Regions from separate parts of the Ruminococcus sp. J1101004sp1_RTP21198st1_B9_RTP21198_201120 genome, predicted to be linked through region 3. Evidence: riboswitches for the same ligand, from Rfam matches in the RefSeq annotation. Region 3 holds a riboswitch; each other region holds the start of a gene.
What was found. Region 3 has a riboswitch for cyclic di-GMP ahead of AB5618_RS13135 (hypothetical protein). Riboswitches for the same ligand answer to the same signal wherever they lie in the genome.
Positions count from the first base shown of each region.

Region 1: another riboswitch for cyclic di-GMP. It lies ahead of AB5618_RS11115 (hypothetical protein); the one in region 3 lies ahead of AB5618_RS13135 (hypothetical protein).
Region 2: another riboswitch for cyclic di-GMP. It lies ahead of AB5618_RS00915 (extracellular solute-binding protein); the one in region 3 lies ahead of AB5618_RS13135 (hypothetical protein).
Region 4: another riboswitch for cyclic di-GMP. It lies ahead of AB5618_RS00945 (transporter substrate-binding domain-containing protein); the one in region 3 lies ahead of AB5618_RS13135 (hypothetical protein).

Region 1 covers NZ_JBCOMI010000014.1:41,957-45,156, forward strand. Annotated here, with positions in the region: gene rho (transcription termination factor Rho) at 1-330, opposite strand, end outside; gene AB5618_RS11115 (hypothetical protein) at 976-2,001, opposite strand; cyclic di-GMP riboswitch class I at 2,171-2,254, opposite strand; gene AB5618_RS11120 (LacI family DNA-binding transcriptional regulator) at 2,443-3,200, opposite strand, start outside.
Region 2 covers NZ_JBCOMI010000001.1:205,243-208,442, reverse strand. Annotated here, with positions in the region: gene AB5618_RS00915 (extracellular solute-binding protein) at 1-1,433, opposite strand, end outside; cyclic di-GMP riboswitch class I at 1,522-1,597, opposite strand; gene AB5618_RS00910 (DNA mismatch repair protein MutS) at 1,790-3,200, opposite strand, start outside.
Region 3 covers NZ_JBCOMI010000018.1:12,914-16,113, reverse strand. Annotated here, with positions in the region: gene AB5618_RS13145 (hypothetical protein) at 1-247, opposite strand, end outside; gene AB5618_RS13140 (helix-turn-helix transcriptional regulator) at 344-574, opposite strand; cyclic di-GMP riboswitch class I at 1,166-1,246, shown strand; gene AB5618_RS13135 (hypothetical protein) at 1,335-1,739, shown strand; gene AB5618_RS13130 (zinc-ribbon domain-containing protein) at 1,779-2,303, shown strand; gene AB5618_RS13125 (hypothetical protein) at 2,340-2,747, shown strand; gene AB5618_RS13120 (Ig-like domain-containing protein) at 2,821-3,200, shown strand, end outside.
Region 4 covers NZ_JBCOMI010000001.1:217,289-220,488, forward strand. Annotated here, with positions in the region: gene AB5618_RS00940 (response regulator) at 1-1,621, shown strand, start outside; cyclic di-GMP riboswitch class I at 1,773-1,848, shown strand; gene AB5618_RS00945 (transporter substrate-binding domain-containing protein) at 2,049-3,200, shown strand, end outside.

The DNA.
Region 1 (3,200 bases), on a different contig from region 3:
ATTTCTGCCATAATTATTGCTGCGGTACTCAGGATTACGCCGTATAATGGTACGGGATCTGGTTGGTGCTTCTCTTCTCTCCGGTGAAGAAACACTTCCCGTATTTTCTGTTTTTTCTGCTGCCACAGGCTCTGGTCTTGCAGGTATGGTATTCTCTTCTGCTGTTCCGGAAATAGTCTGCTCATTTTCTGCAGTCTGTTCTTTCCTGTCCTCTTCCAGCATACGTTCAATTAATTCAGGCTTTCTCATAGTAGAAATGCCCTTCAGCCCTCTGGCTTTTGCCAAGTCTTTCAGCGTAGCCAGGGATAATGATTCATACTTTTCTTTCATCAATCATCTACCTCTTCGACTAATACAATTCTAAAACACATTTCAATTTTGATTTAACGGGATACAAATGTCTGATTAGACAGAAGCTATATACTGAATTATAAAAACATCCTTCAAAAAACTTATTAAAGTTGATTCTAACACATTTCAGGCGCCGTGTCTACATCCATTCCAAATATATATTACTGTTCACTTAGGACCAGTGACCCCAATATATCTATCCCTGCCTGCAAGAAAGTGATAACCTTTGTTTTGTATTATACACACCTAAGGTTTTTCATTGCAAGAATTTTTTGTCGACACATATCCAGACTCTTCGACATAGTTACTGTTCACTCCGTGACCAGTAACACGCTTCGCGATACACAGAAAGACGAACCTTCTTGTGACAAGCACAAGAAGTAGCGTTTGCTGCGCAAACTTAATTCTCGGGTTTTCTGTGAACTTTGTTCACAAAAAACACCTCGCGGAATGTTACCAGTGAACAGCAACTCGACATATATAAGATTAAGGTTCTCCCGGTGACAAAAAGGTAAGTACCATCTGTCACTTACCTTTTTATAAAACACTATTTTCCCGCGCCTGTGGTATCCACAGTAAAACACCCGGAGATATTTCTCCGGGTGCCGGTCATCTTTAAAATCATTAGTTCCAGAACGCTCCATAAATCTTCTGAATCTTAGCGATCTGTGCATCTGTAATCTGATTCAATGCATTCTGAACAGCTGCATAAGTCTGTGGTCTGGTGCTCTTCAAGGAAGCATTGTTCAAGATGTAATCCTTAACAGATTCTGCAAAATATTCGGAAGCATTCTGTGTTACATAGGCTTTATTAAAGGCTGTAACATTTGCCTTCTCAGCTGCAAAAATGCTCTGGAAGCTTGCTGTCTTATCTACATTTCCTGCGATGAATGCGAGGAAATGACCCAGCTCATGATAAACAGAATCATCAATCTGCTTCATTGTAATAGATCTTGATCTTGCATCAAAATATCCGGAATAGTTAACAGATGGATCAACAACAAGCTTAAAGCCCAGCTGCTGATATGCTGCAATTACACGATTGTCCATCTTACCTGCAACACTTGCTACATTTGCTACATTTGCTTCGTATTTGCTCTGGTTCTGTGAAGAGCTTGCTGCTGCAGTTGCCTGGGCAGCGGAAGTACCAGAAGAAGTAGTGCTTACAGCGGTCTCATTGGCAATTGATACCTGCTGTGTAGTTGTTGTCTGAACAGTTGTTGTGATCTTGGATGTAACAACTTTCTTTTTGGATTTCTTGGTGTATTTCGCTGTTGCTTTGGTAACAACGGTTGTCTTGGTATCTACTGTTGTATTACCGGATTTATTTGTTTTATTGGTTACTTTTGTTTTGGTTTTCAGTTTCTTGGTGTAGCTCTTCTTGGAAGCCTTTTTTAATTTAACAGTCTTCCTGGTTGTCTTGGTACTGGAAGTAGTCTTCACAGTAGTCTTCGGCTGAGAAGCCAGTGGAGTTTCATCTTCTATGATGGAAGTCTCCATGATCGGATCTGTATAACTGGGGAATTCAGGTGTTTCTCCTGCTCCTGAGAATAATGAAACGCCGCCGATCACTGCTGCCAATGCTATGGCAGCACAACTGGAAACAACTTTTTTATTTGCGAGCCACTCTGTTAATTTCTTTCCTTTCATAAATAACACACCTTTCTTGAACCATAATGTAACTGACTTGCCGCTATCTGGAAACTATCAGTCCCATCAGTTTGTGGAAATAAAAAACCGTTTATCAGATTAAATAAACGGTCGCCACAAATAGAAGAACCACGTCTCCTGTCATATTACATTACCTAATCAATATCAATGCGGCAACCGGCTGTCATAGTCCTGAGACCTTAGACCCTTGGCTTTGCGTCCCTGTCTTTCAACAGGTTTGCCTTTTATTCATTTCTTATAATAAAGCAAACTGTCACTTTTGTCAACGGAATTCCCTTGTTAAAACTTACAAAAATCCGTCTAAAAAGTACGAAAACAAAAAAATCTGTAAAAATATCTGAGCGGATCGTAGCGCATGATAATCCTTCTCAAATATTTTCACAGATTCCTTTTCGATGGCCGGATGGCAACAGCTACACCTTACAGCTTGCGCGTAGACTCCCGCTCTATAAGAGTTCCGCCCAGTATTTGCCGTTTCACTACCTTTTTCCGGTCGATCATATCAAACAGGGTACGGACGCTCTGCTGGGCAGTTTCCACTCTTGGATATTTCAATGTGGTAATGGATGGATGATAATATTCCGCAATATCCTGACCATCTGCTCCTGCCACACAATAATCCTCCGGTACTCTTTTGCCGCTGTCAATAATTGCTCTGCAGGCGCCTACCGCCAGAGTATCTGAAATTGCATAAATACAGGAAAAATCCACCCCCGATTTCAAAAGCTCACAGGTACAGTTATAACCATTCTCAATCGTATAGATTCTTTTACCTGGTTTTAAACGAATTATAAGCTTCTCATCGTACTCCAGTCCATTTTTCTCCAGTGCTCTTTTATAGCCATTGAGATGGCATCTTCCAAGACCTTCATCTCTGGAAGTAATAAAGGCGATCCTTTTATGACCGCAGCTGCACAGATAATCAATCATGTTCTGACTCTCAATCTCTGTATCTGTCGTCACAAGGGCACTTTTAGGATAAGCTCCTGTATCCTCCGGAACTGTTTTTCCAGAACTGCTGATCACATACGGAACTCCCAGCATTCTCAACCTTGACTCGTCATAATCATACATACCGCCAAGGAATATGATTCCTTTGACTTTTTTCTCTTTTTCCAGCTGAAGGGCAAGCTCAACTTCATCTTCATCATTTGCTACATTCTGCAATACCAGGCAGT
Region 2 (3,200 bases), on a different contig from region 3:
TTTCCGCTCACGCCACCATTGTTCTGGTTAGTGCCATTTCCACTGATCCATGTTCCAAGGGATATAAGAGCAATGTCACTTCCGGTCGCCTCGGCAAAGCATCTGCCCACCAGCTTTGCACAGCTTTCCTGTGAGATTTCCTCTGTAGCTGTTGTGAACACTTCCGGCTGATTATTTACCACGCTGTCCTGATCCTCATCCAGCTGATCTGCTACATCCTTTATTGATGCCTTATCCTGCATGAATTCCAGCATTTTGGTTCCGGTAGTTACAATCGTATTTTCCCATCCAGAATAAATAAACGGTGTCGTATTCCCTGCATTGATAAAATCCGAAATATCTGCATAGTAGGTATCATCCGCCTTTGCATCTTTAAAAGGAAGTAGTCCTGCTTTTAATGTGCTCTCCGGATACAGGGCACTGGTTCCTTCTACCGTAGACAGCACCTTCATGACTTTTAATGCATCTTCAAGTTTCTCCGGATTATTTTCCAACTTTTTATTCAATCCGTAAAAACGGTTTACATTTAAAATAAATACATTCTGGCTTCCATCTTCAGACAGGTATGGCATCAGACCAAATTTGTCCGTTGTATCTTCTGAGTCCATAATGCCATTCTGTGGTCCCAATAGAAACAGTGCGTTTCCCTTTATAAAAGCTTCTCTTGTTTTACTATCATCTATCGGATCACTGTTGCTGCTGTCAAACATACCGATGTCTTTCCATTTTTGGATATATTCCATGCTGTCCATCATGCCTTCCGTGTCACTGACATTTGCCTTTCCTGACAGGTAATCTTTCTGCCACTGCTTTCCAGACAAGGTACCAAGGAATCCCGCATCCGCAATATTACATATATACTGGAAGGCAGAACCCGGATACTGAATCTGTGCCATACATAACGTAACTCCTGCTTCTTTTGCTTTGCCTGCAAGTTCTTCAAGCTCTGTAAAAGATGTTGGCAGCTTCCAGCCATGTTGCTCAAGCAGTGTTTTATTATAAGTGATTCCATAACAGTTGTACAAAGATGGAAGCATATAAAGTGCACCCTCATCGGATACCTCTTTCAGACGTGATTCCACATAATTATCTGTAAAATCGTATCCGGAGAGATCAATCATCTTATCACTGACATCCACCACATCTGGCTTATAAAAAGTCTGTGTGCAGATATCCGGAAGATCATCTGCCTCTAACATATTCTGTAGATAGGTTGTTGTATTTGACCCGCTATACGTGATTACTTCGAGATTAACCTCTGGATATGTTTTATGCACCTCTTCTATAAAGCTGTCCACCTCCAGATAAGGAGCCATAAAAGTAATTGCTTCGTGTTTCTTTGATGTTTCATCTGTTTTCCCACACCCTATAAGTCCTGTTGCTGCCACACATGCCAAAATAAGACATACACTTTGTACTTTTTTGATTTTCATATTTTTCTCTCTCAAATAAAATTATTATTGTTACATCTATGAAGTAACACCGTAAAAAAACACTGTCTCACAGACAGTGCACATCAGTTCATGCAACTGGCTGCCATTTTACAGGCCCTGTAGCTTTGCGTCACAGACTTTCGTCTGTTTTGACGATTTTCTTATTATAGCTTTTAAAATTCTGCAAAAAACCTATTTTATTATACTCCATCGCTCCACTTTACACAAGAAAAACCTCACCGCTTTAACACTTAAAAATAAAAAAAGAACAGCCGATACATATACTCGAACTGTTCTCCTTCTTCCGAAGTCCACGCAGCATTGACATTACTGTTTCCAGACATGATCTGCTGAATTTATAAGGCATCCCAGATTCCTTTATTTTCAAAATTAAATGCCGCATTTCGTGCATCCTCTACAATTTCCTTGTCATAACCTAACATATCCAAAAGCTGAATCGCATTTCGGGATGTGGCTCTTCCATTTTTCAGGACATAGGAAAATACCACCTCTTTTTCCTGTACGTCTTCCTCAAAATGATAGTTTTCATACTGGGAATCCAAAATGTACGACAGTTCTATGTCATGAGTAGCTGCAAAAGGCAGCACCCATTTTTGCCGAAGTGCATTTAAAATTCTGGATGAAGCAGCAATCCTCTCAACCGTATTTGTACCTCGAAGCACTTCATCAATAATACATAAAAGTGGCTCCCTTTTCTTACTTTCTTCCAATATTCGTTTCAGCGACTTGATTTCTACAATAAAATAGCTCTCTCCACTCTCTATATCATCCCGCAATGCCATAGATGTCATAACTTTCAAAAACGGTGCCTGGTAGGATGAACAAGTACAGGTAACAAGCGTCTGGGCAAGAATACTGTTCATTGCAACATTTTTTAGGAATGTAGATTTTCCGGATGCGTTAGAACCGGTTACCAAAGTTCCTCCGGCTACTTGAAAGCTATTGGCAACTGCCTCCTGAAGCAGTGGGTGATACAGATCTTCTACAGCCATTTCAATCTGCGTGACACCACTTTCCCAGCTTTTAAACTCAGGTTTGCACCAAAGCGTAAGAAGTTCCCGAAAAGACGCAATGGAAATACACGCGTCCAGTTCTCCAATATTATCAATAAGCTTCAAAATAGAGTCCGTTTTGTCCTGAATTTTTTTCAAAAGACCGTTATAAACCAGAATGTCTATATGAGTCAGCATTCTGATATAGTCCATAAGAATCTGTGCCGGATCTCCTCCATCTGTATTTTTACTGGTCAAAAAAATTGCTTTCCGGTTAAGACCCTTAAACACCGCTCTGGCTTCTGCAATAGCAGACATCTGCATTCTTGTTTCTGACCATTGCACATTCTTTATTTTTTCTGCAACAGATAACATTCGAAGCAAGTGTGCATAACAATCCAGGTAAGCTTCGATTAATTTTCGGTCATTGCCTGCATAATAAATTGTAATATTTGTTATCATTAAGACCATGAAGCAAAAAAAGCCAACTACTGGCTTCACAGGTAAAAGCACTGCAACATTCAACACCAGCAGTATCAACATAAACCAATGGATTCCTGTTTTTACCTCAGGAGAACTTTTAAGAGCCAATACCGTATCCGACAAAGAACCTAATCTCGTTTTTCCAATCTGCGACAGGAGCAGCTGCATATGCTCCCGTTCTTTTTCATGTTGGGAAAAAAAATCTATCAACTCATCTCTTTTGTCTATTTCAGCCTGAGAAAATACCGGTCTTCGCATCATATCATAAAGC
Region 3 (3,200 bases):
TTACAAAGAGAATGGGGCAACTAATGTTAATAAGCTGGAGTAAAGAATCATCCTGCTTTTTATTTGTGTTTTGGTAGGCTGAATTTCGGTAGGTTGATTCTTGATAAGTTGAATAATTTTTTGCCTTATCAGCTTTTTTCTTTTGATGTTTCTTCTTAGGCTTACTATGTAAACTGAAATCCCCGCCGTATTTTTCTTCTTTTTCTTTGTAGGACTCTCGGTACCAGTCACGATCATACATACCCATAGGCTTCATACCTCCAATAGTATTATAAATCCAGTATAAGACTATTTCAGTCAGAATACAACAAAAAGCTACCGGATCACATCATACCCGATAGCTTTAATCTTTGAAAAATTCCTCATATTCAACATCAAACAGTAATCGCAGCGCTTTCAGGTCACTGGCTTTTATGTTCCTGCGCCCCACTTCAATATTAGCAAGAGTGCTTCGGGAGATACGACTTCCCATAAGCTGTAGTTTTGCAACAACTTCTTCTTGTGTCATACCTTTATTCATGCGTACTGTCTGGATATTATGTCCAAGTGGAAGATCAGTTAAGATATATTGCATAGTAGCACTCCTGCGTCAAATAATACGACGAATTGTCACCTATTAGAAACATTTGTATTGATTATATCCAGATTTAGTGCTATTATTGTGACCAGATAGAAACAATATATTAAAAATGAAAAAGATTTTTGGAAGGAGAGTTTAGTATGGCGGGGAATAATAATAACGGATTAAGTTTCTGGGGCGTTGTTGGAGCTGTACTTTTAGCATTGATTATTTTTTCAATTGATGGTTAATGAAGAAAAATTTGAGAATCATGTTAATGACATTAGTTGCAGTATTAGTAAATAAACATCTAAAAAATTATATTTCAATACCGTGGCTTAAATGGTTTATGACATGTTATTTTAATGATTTAGTAGGTGGAATTACTTTTATAGCATATTGCAACAGTGTTTTTTATTACTATAAGGGTATGATATATAGATTATGGCAAATAGAGTTACTTTTATTTTTATGTGGCGTATTCTGGGAATATATTACACCTTTATTTAGAACGGATACTGTGTCTGATCCGTATGACATAGTGGCTTATATGTGTGGTGGTTTTATTTATTGGATAATAATGTTTGGCTATAAAACAAGCACTAATTGAATACAGGGCATAGCCGGAGAAATCCGGTGGCGCAAAACTACAGGGTCTAAGCATATGTATGACAGCCAGTTGCAATTTTTACATGATAGGAGAGCATTGCTTTTCCGTGGCGAGCGAGTCAGGAGAGGAATGCTTTTTATATTTTGAGGGAAAGAAGGCAGTCTAATGAAAAGAAAAATTGTTACATTATTGTTTGTATGCTGCTTAGGTATAAGTGTAGCAGCTTGTGGAAATGAAACCACAGATACTAAAGAGTATGGTGAAGCATCTGACAATGAATTAACAATTGATGAAGATGATTCGGAGGATGAGGATTACGCAGAAACTTTAGGCAATTCTTCAAGTGTAAGTAGCTCTACTTCAAGCACAAGCAGATATAAAAGTTATTCGAGCAGTAGCTCAAATAGTACAAACAATAATTCATCGGAAGAAACTCATGGATATGATCCAAGTGATCCATATTATTCGGCTCATGATACAGATGGTGACGGACAACTAACAGATGAAGAATGGTCAGCTGCTATGGGTGATTTTATTGATGATTTGGCAGAACAAATGGGAGTAGAGTAAGAAATAAAACAACAAACATGTAAAGAGAGGAAATACATTATGGCACTTATAAAATGTCCTGAATGTGGGAAAGAAATATCGGATAAAGCAGGAGCTTGTCCTCATTGTGGTTGTCCAATCGGAAATGCGACACAACCAATACAGAATAATGACGGAAAGAGTAATAAAGGAAGCAAGAAAATCCTTATTGGCGTAGTAGCAGTAGTTGCCATTGCTGGAACTGGTTATTATTTTGGCATTGCAAAACCACAGCAGCATTTAGCAGAGCAGAAAGCTGTATATGAAGAAGCACAGGATCTTATTGATGAGGGAAAGTATGATAAAGCAATTGAGAAACTGAACTCTATTATAGATTATGACGGCGCACAAGATGCTATAAATGAAGCAGAGACAGGCAAAGAAAAAGCAACTTATGAAGAAGCGGAGAATTTGTTAGAACAGGGTAAATATGATGATGGAATCGAATTACTGAATACTATTCCTGATTATCCAGATTCAGCAGAAACGATTGAGCAGGCAAAATACGAATCTTACGCTTATTCTGCTGTTAAGGCAGTTAAATGAATTTTAAAAAATCCAGATTCTTTAAGTGTTTATGATGTGAAGTTTTATGATGGACTTAATGAAGATGATGATAACAGTGAAAGTGAAGACACAGAAACAGAATCTTCTGATGGTGAGAGCAAGGATCAAAGTTCAGATTCTCCAAAATATCCTACTGTTGTAATGCACTGTGGAGCACAAAATGGATTTGGTGGAAATACAGAAGATTATGCTTTCTGCGTTTATAGTGAAGACGATGGAGAATATATATTAGGTGGTATTACAACTGAGCTGGATCTTGAAGATTTAGATGAAGATGATGATATGTATTTTTACTATGCAGTTACTACAAGGATGATAAATGAATATTACGATAATGGTATAGAAATTGGTTCAATAAATGCTGAGAGATTTAATGCTGTTTTAAAGAATGCGGCATATGGATCAGTAAAGATCATCCAGTAAAATGTATATGATTACCCATGGGAATGTGGGCGAAAATATAAATTCACATGAAGCGTTCAAGGAGGAAAAACGCATGGAAAAGAAGCAAGGATTTCTGAAGAAGTTTTTGGCGGTAATGATCGCAGTGTTCTCACTGACATTGTTATCACCAGAAGTAGCAACACAGTTAGGAACAATGCAAACGGTACAGGCTGCAGTAAAAATTAATTCTAAAAAAATTACTTTGACAAAAGGCCAGAAAAAGACTTTAAAATTAAAAGGGACAAAGAAAAAAGCAAAATGGAGTAGTAGTAAAAAGTCTGTAGCAACAGTATCTTCTAAAGGTGTGGTTTTTGGTAAGAAAAAAGGTACAACAGTGATTACTGCAAAGGTCGGTAGTAAAAAATACACTTGCAAAGTTACTGTTGAAACACCAAAGCTTAATAAAAAATCTGTTACTCTGAGTGTTGGAAA
Region 4 (3,200 bases), on a different contig from region 3:
GTCGGACCGTACCTCGGACTGGAAAATGAACCAGGCACTTTCTGAGGCAGTCCGTGCGGCGGAGACAGCAAACAGGGCCAAGAGTACCTTCCTTTCCAACATGTCTCACGATATCCGGACACCAATGAATGCGATCATCGGCTTTACCACACTGGCTGTAAGCAATATTGATGATAAAAACAAGGTTCGGGATTATCTGGGAAAGATCCTTTCCTCCAGTAACCATCTGCTTTCCCTGATCAATGATATCCTGGATATGAGCCGGATTGAGAGCGGAAAGATCCATCTGGAAGAAACGGAGGTCAGTCTGTCGGATGTGCTTCATGATCTGAAGACGATCATCAGCGGGCAGATCCATGCGAAACAGCTGGAGCTTTATATGGATGCCATGGATGTGACAAATGAGGATGTCTATTGTGATAAGACACGACTGAATCAGGTGCTGCTGAATCTTTTGTCCAATGCGATCAAGTTTACTCCTGCTGGCGGAACCGTTTCTGTCCGGCTGAAACAGTATCCGGGTCTCCAAAGAGGCAGTGAACTGTACGAGATCCGGGTGAAGGATAACGGAATCGGTATGAGTCAGGAATTTGTACAGAAGATCTTTTCTCCTTTTGAGAGGGAGCGGACTTCCACTGTAAGCAGGACTCAGGGTACAGGACTTGGTATGGCCATCACCAAGAATATTGTGGATATGATGGGCGGCACCATTGAGGTCCGGACAGAGCAGGGGAAAGGTACCGAATTTATCGTCCGACTGCCATTCCGGACTCAGCCTGAGCACCAACGTATAGAGAAGATCATAGAGCTGGAAGGTCTTAAGGCTCTGGTTGTAGATGACGATTTTAATACCTGTGACAGCGTGACAAAAATACTTGTGAGGGTTGGAATGCGTTCGGAATGGACACTTTCCGGTAAGGAGGCTGTTCTGCGTGCACGACAGTCTATGGAGCTTGGGGATGCCTTCCATGCTTATATCATCGACTGGCGACTGCCGGATATGAATGGTATTGAGGTCACCAGACAGATCCGCAGTCTTGGTGACGATACACCGATCATTATTCTGACTGCTTATGACTGGTCAGACATCGAAGTGGAAGCCAGGGCTGCAGGAGTAACTGCATTCTGTGCGAAACCTCTGTTTATGTCCGATATCAGAGATACCCTGATGACTGCCATTGGCCAGAATCAGGCTGAGCAGGAGAAGCCTGTTCTTCCGGCGGCATGCTCAGATTTCAGAGGCAGATGTATACTGCTTGTGGAAGACAATGAGCTGAACAGTGAAATTGCGGTGGAGATCCTTAATGAATATGGCTTCCTGGTGGATACTGCAGAAAATGGGGCAGAGGCAGTAGAGAAGGTCAAGAGGTCGAAACCGGGCGGTTATGATTTGGTGCTGATGGATGTGCAGATGCCGGTAATGAACGGATATGAGGCCACGAAGCAGATCCGTGCCCTTAGGGATCCGGCACTGGCAGGAATCACCATCCTTGCCATGACGGCCAATGCTTTTGACGAGGACAGAAAGAAAGCGTTGGAATGCGGTATGAATGGATTCTTATCCAAGCCAATCGTTATAGAGGAATTGATCAGTACATTACAAAATAATCTGACAGATTAGTAATAAAAACCTGCTAAGAAGTTCGGTTAACAACTTTTTAGCAGGTTTTCAAATTATTTTTAAGCGTTAAAGCGGTGAGGTTTTTCTTGTGTAAAGTGGAGCAAGGGAGTATAATAAAATCAGTTTTTTTGTATAATTTTAAATGCTCTAATATGGAAATCGGCAAAACAGATGAAAGTCTGCGACGCAAAGCTACAGGGCCTGTAAAATGGCAGCCAGTTGCATGAAATGAGATGCGCTGCCTGTTTGGCAGCGTTTTTATCACCCGGGGCATTGCAGAGATGATGGAAATTACACAGCAGCAGTACACAGCAACAGGGATGAATGCACATATTGCAAAACCGATTGATATAAAAACAATACTTGCTGTTTTTGACCTGGTGTTTGGAACATCATAAAACACAAACGGATGAAGGAAATAAAAAATATGGATAAAAGTAGAAAAAAATCAGCCGTACTATTTGCATGTATATTTGTGGTCCTGGGAATGTGGATGATGTTATCGGTACACTGCCAGGCTGCTGAAACGAATAATGATGAAAAACAGCCACAGACCATCCGTGTCGGCTCATTTGAGGATACCTTTAATTATGTCGATAAAAACGGTGTCAGACGAGGTTATGGCTACGAGCTCATGCAGGCTCTGGCAGGTTATACCGGATGGAAATTTGAGCATGTGAAATGTGACTGGTCCAACTGTTTTGATAAGCTTGAAAATGGTGAGATTGATATCATGGGCGATATTTCTTACACCGATGAACGTGCACAGAAGATGCTTTTCCCGGATGAACCCATGGGTGAGGAAAAATATATCCTTTATGCTGATTTATCGGATACGGATATTGGGACGTCTGATTTCAAATCTATGGACGGTAAACGTGTAGGTGTGCTCATGGGTACTGAGCCTGAAATCATGCTGACAGAATGGGAAAATAAGAATGGCATACATACAGAACATGTAAATGTGAATAATAATGATGATGTCGAAAAGAAATTAGCGAATCATGAAATCGATTGTTTTGTATCTCTGGAGGAATCCATCTGGTCTGAACAGGGAATATCATCCGTTACCACGATTGGTAAATCCGGCATATATTTTGTAATAAATAAAGAGCGCAGCGATATCAAGACAGAGTTGGACTGGGCTATGCGTCAGCTGGATCAGGATAGTCCTTTTTTCAAGGCGGATCTGTATAAAAAGTATTTTACGCTTGATTATTGTCAAAGTCTTACAGGCGGAGAAAAGTCCTGGTTGGAAGAACATGATGGTATCCGGATCGGATTTCTGAGTAATGATGCGGCAGTATTTTCTCTGGACGAAGAGACTGGAAAACTTACCGGTATGCTGGCAGAATATTTCTCTTATGCCAAAGACTGTCTGGGAAATCAGACACTGGAATTTAATATACAGGAATATGATGATTATGATGAAATGCTTCAGGCTTTACAAGAACGAGAGATTGACATGATTTTTTATGCTGGCAGGAATCCATATTTTGCAGAAAAAAACGGATATACACTTACAAACACAGCCTGGACCTACAGCCTGATGGCGGTAACAGATGAGGAAAAATTTGAT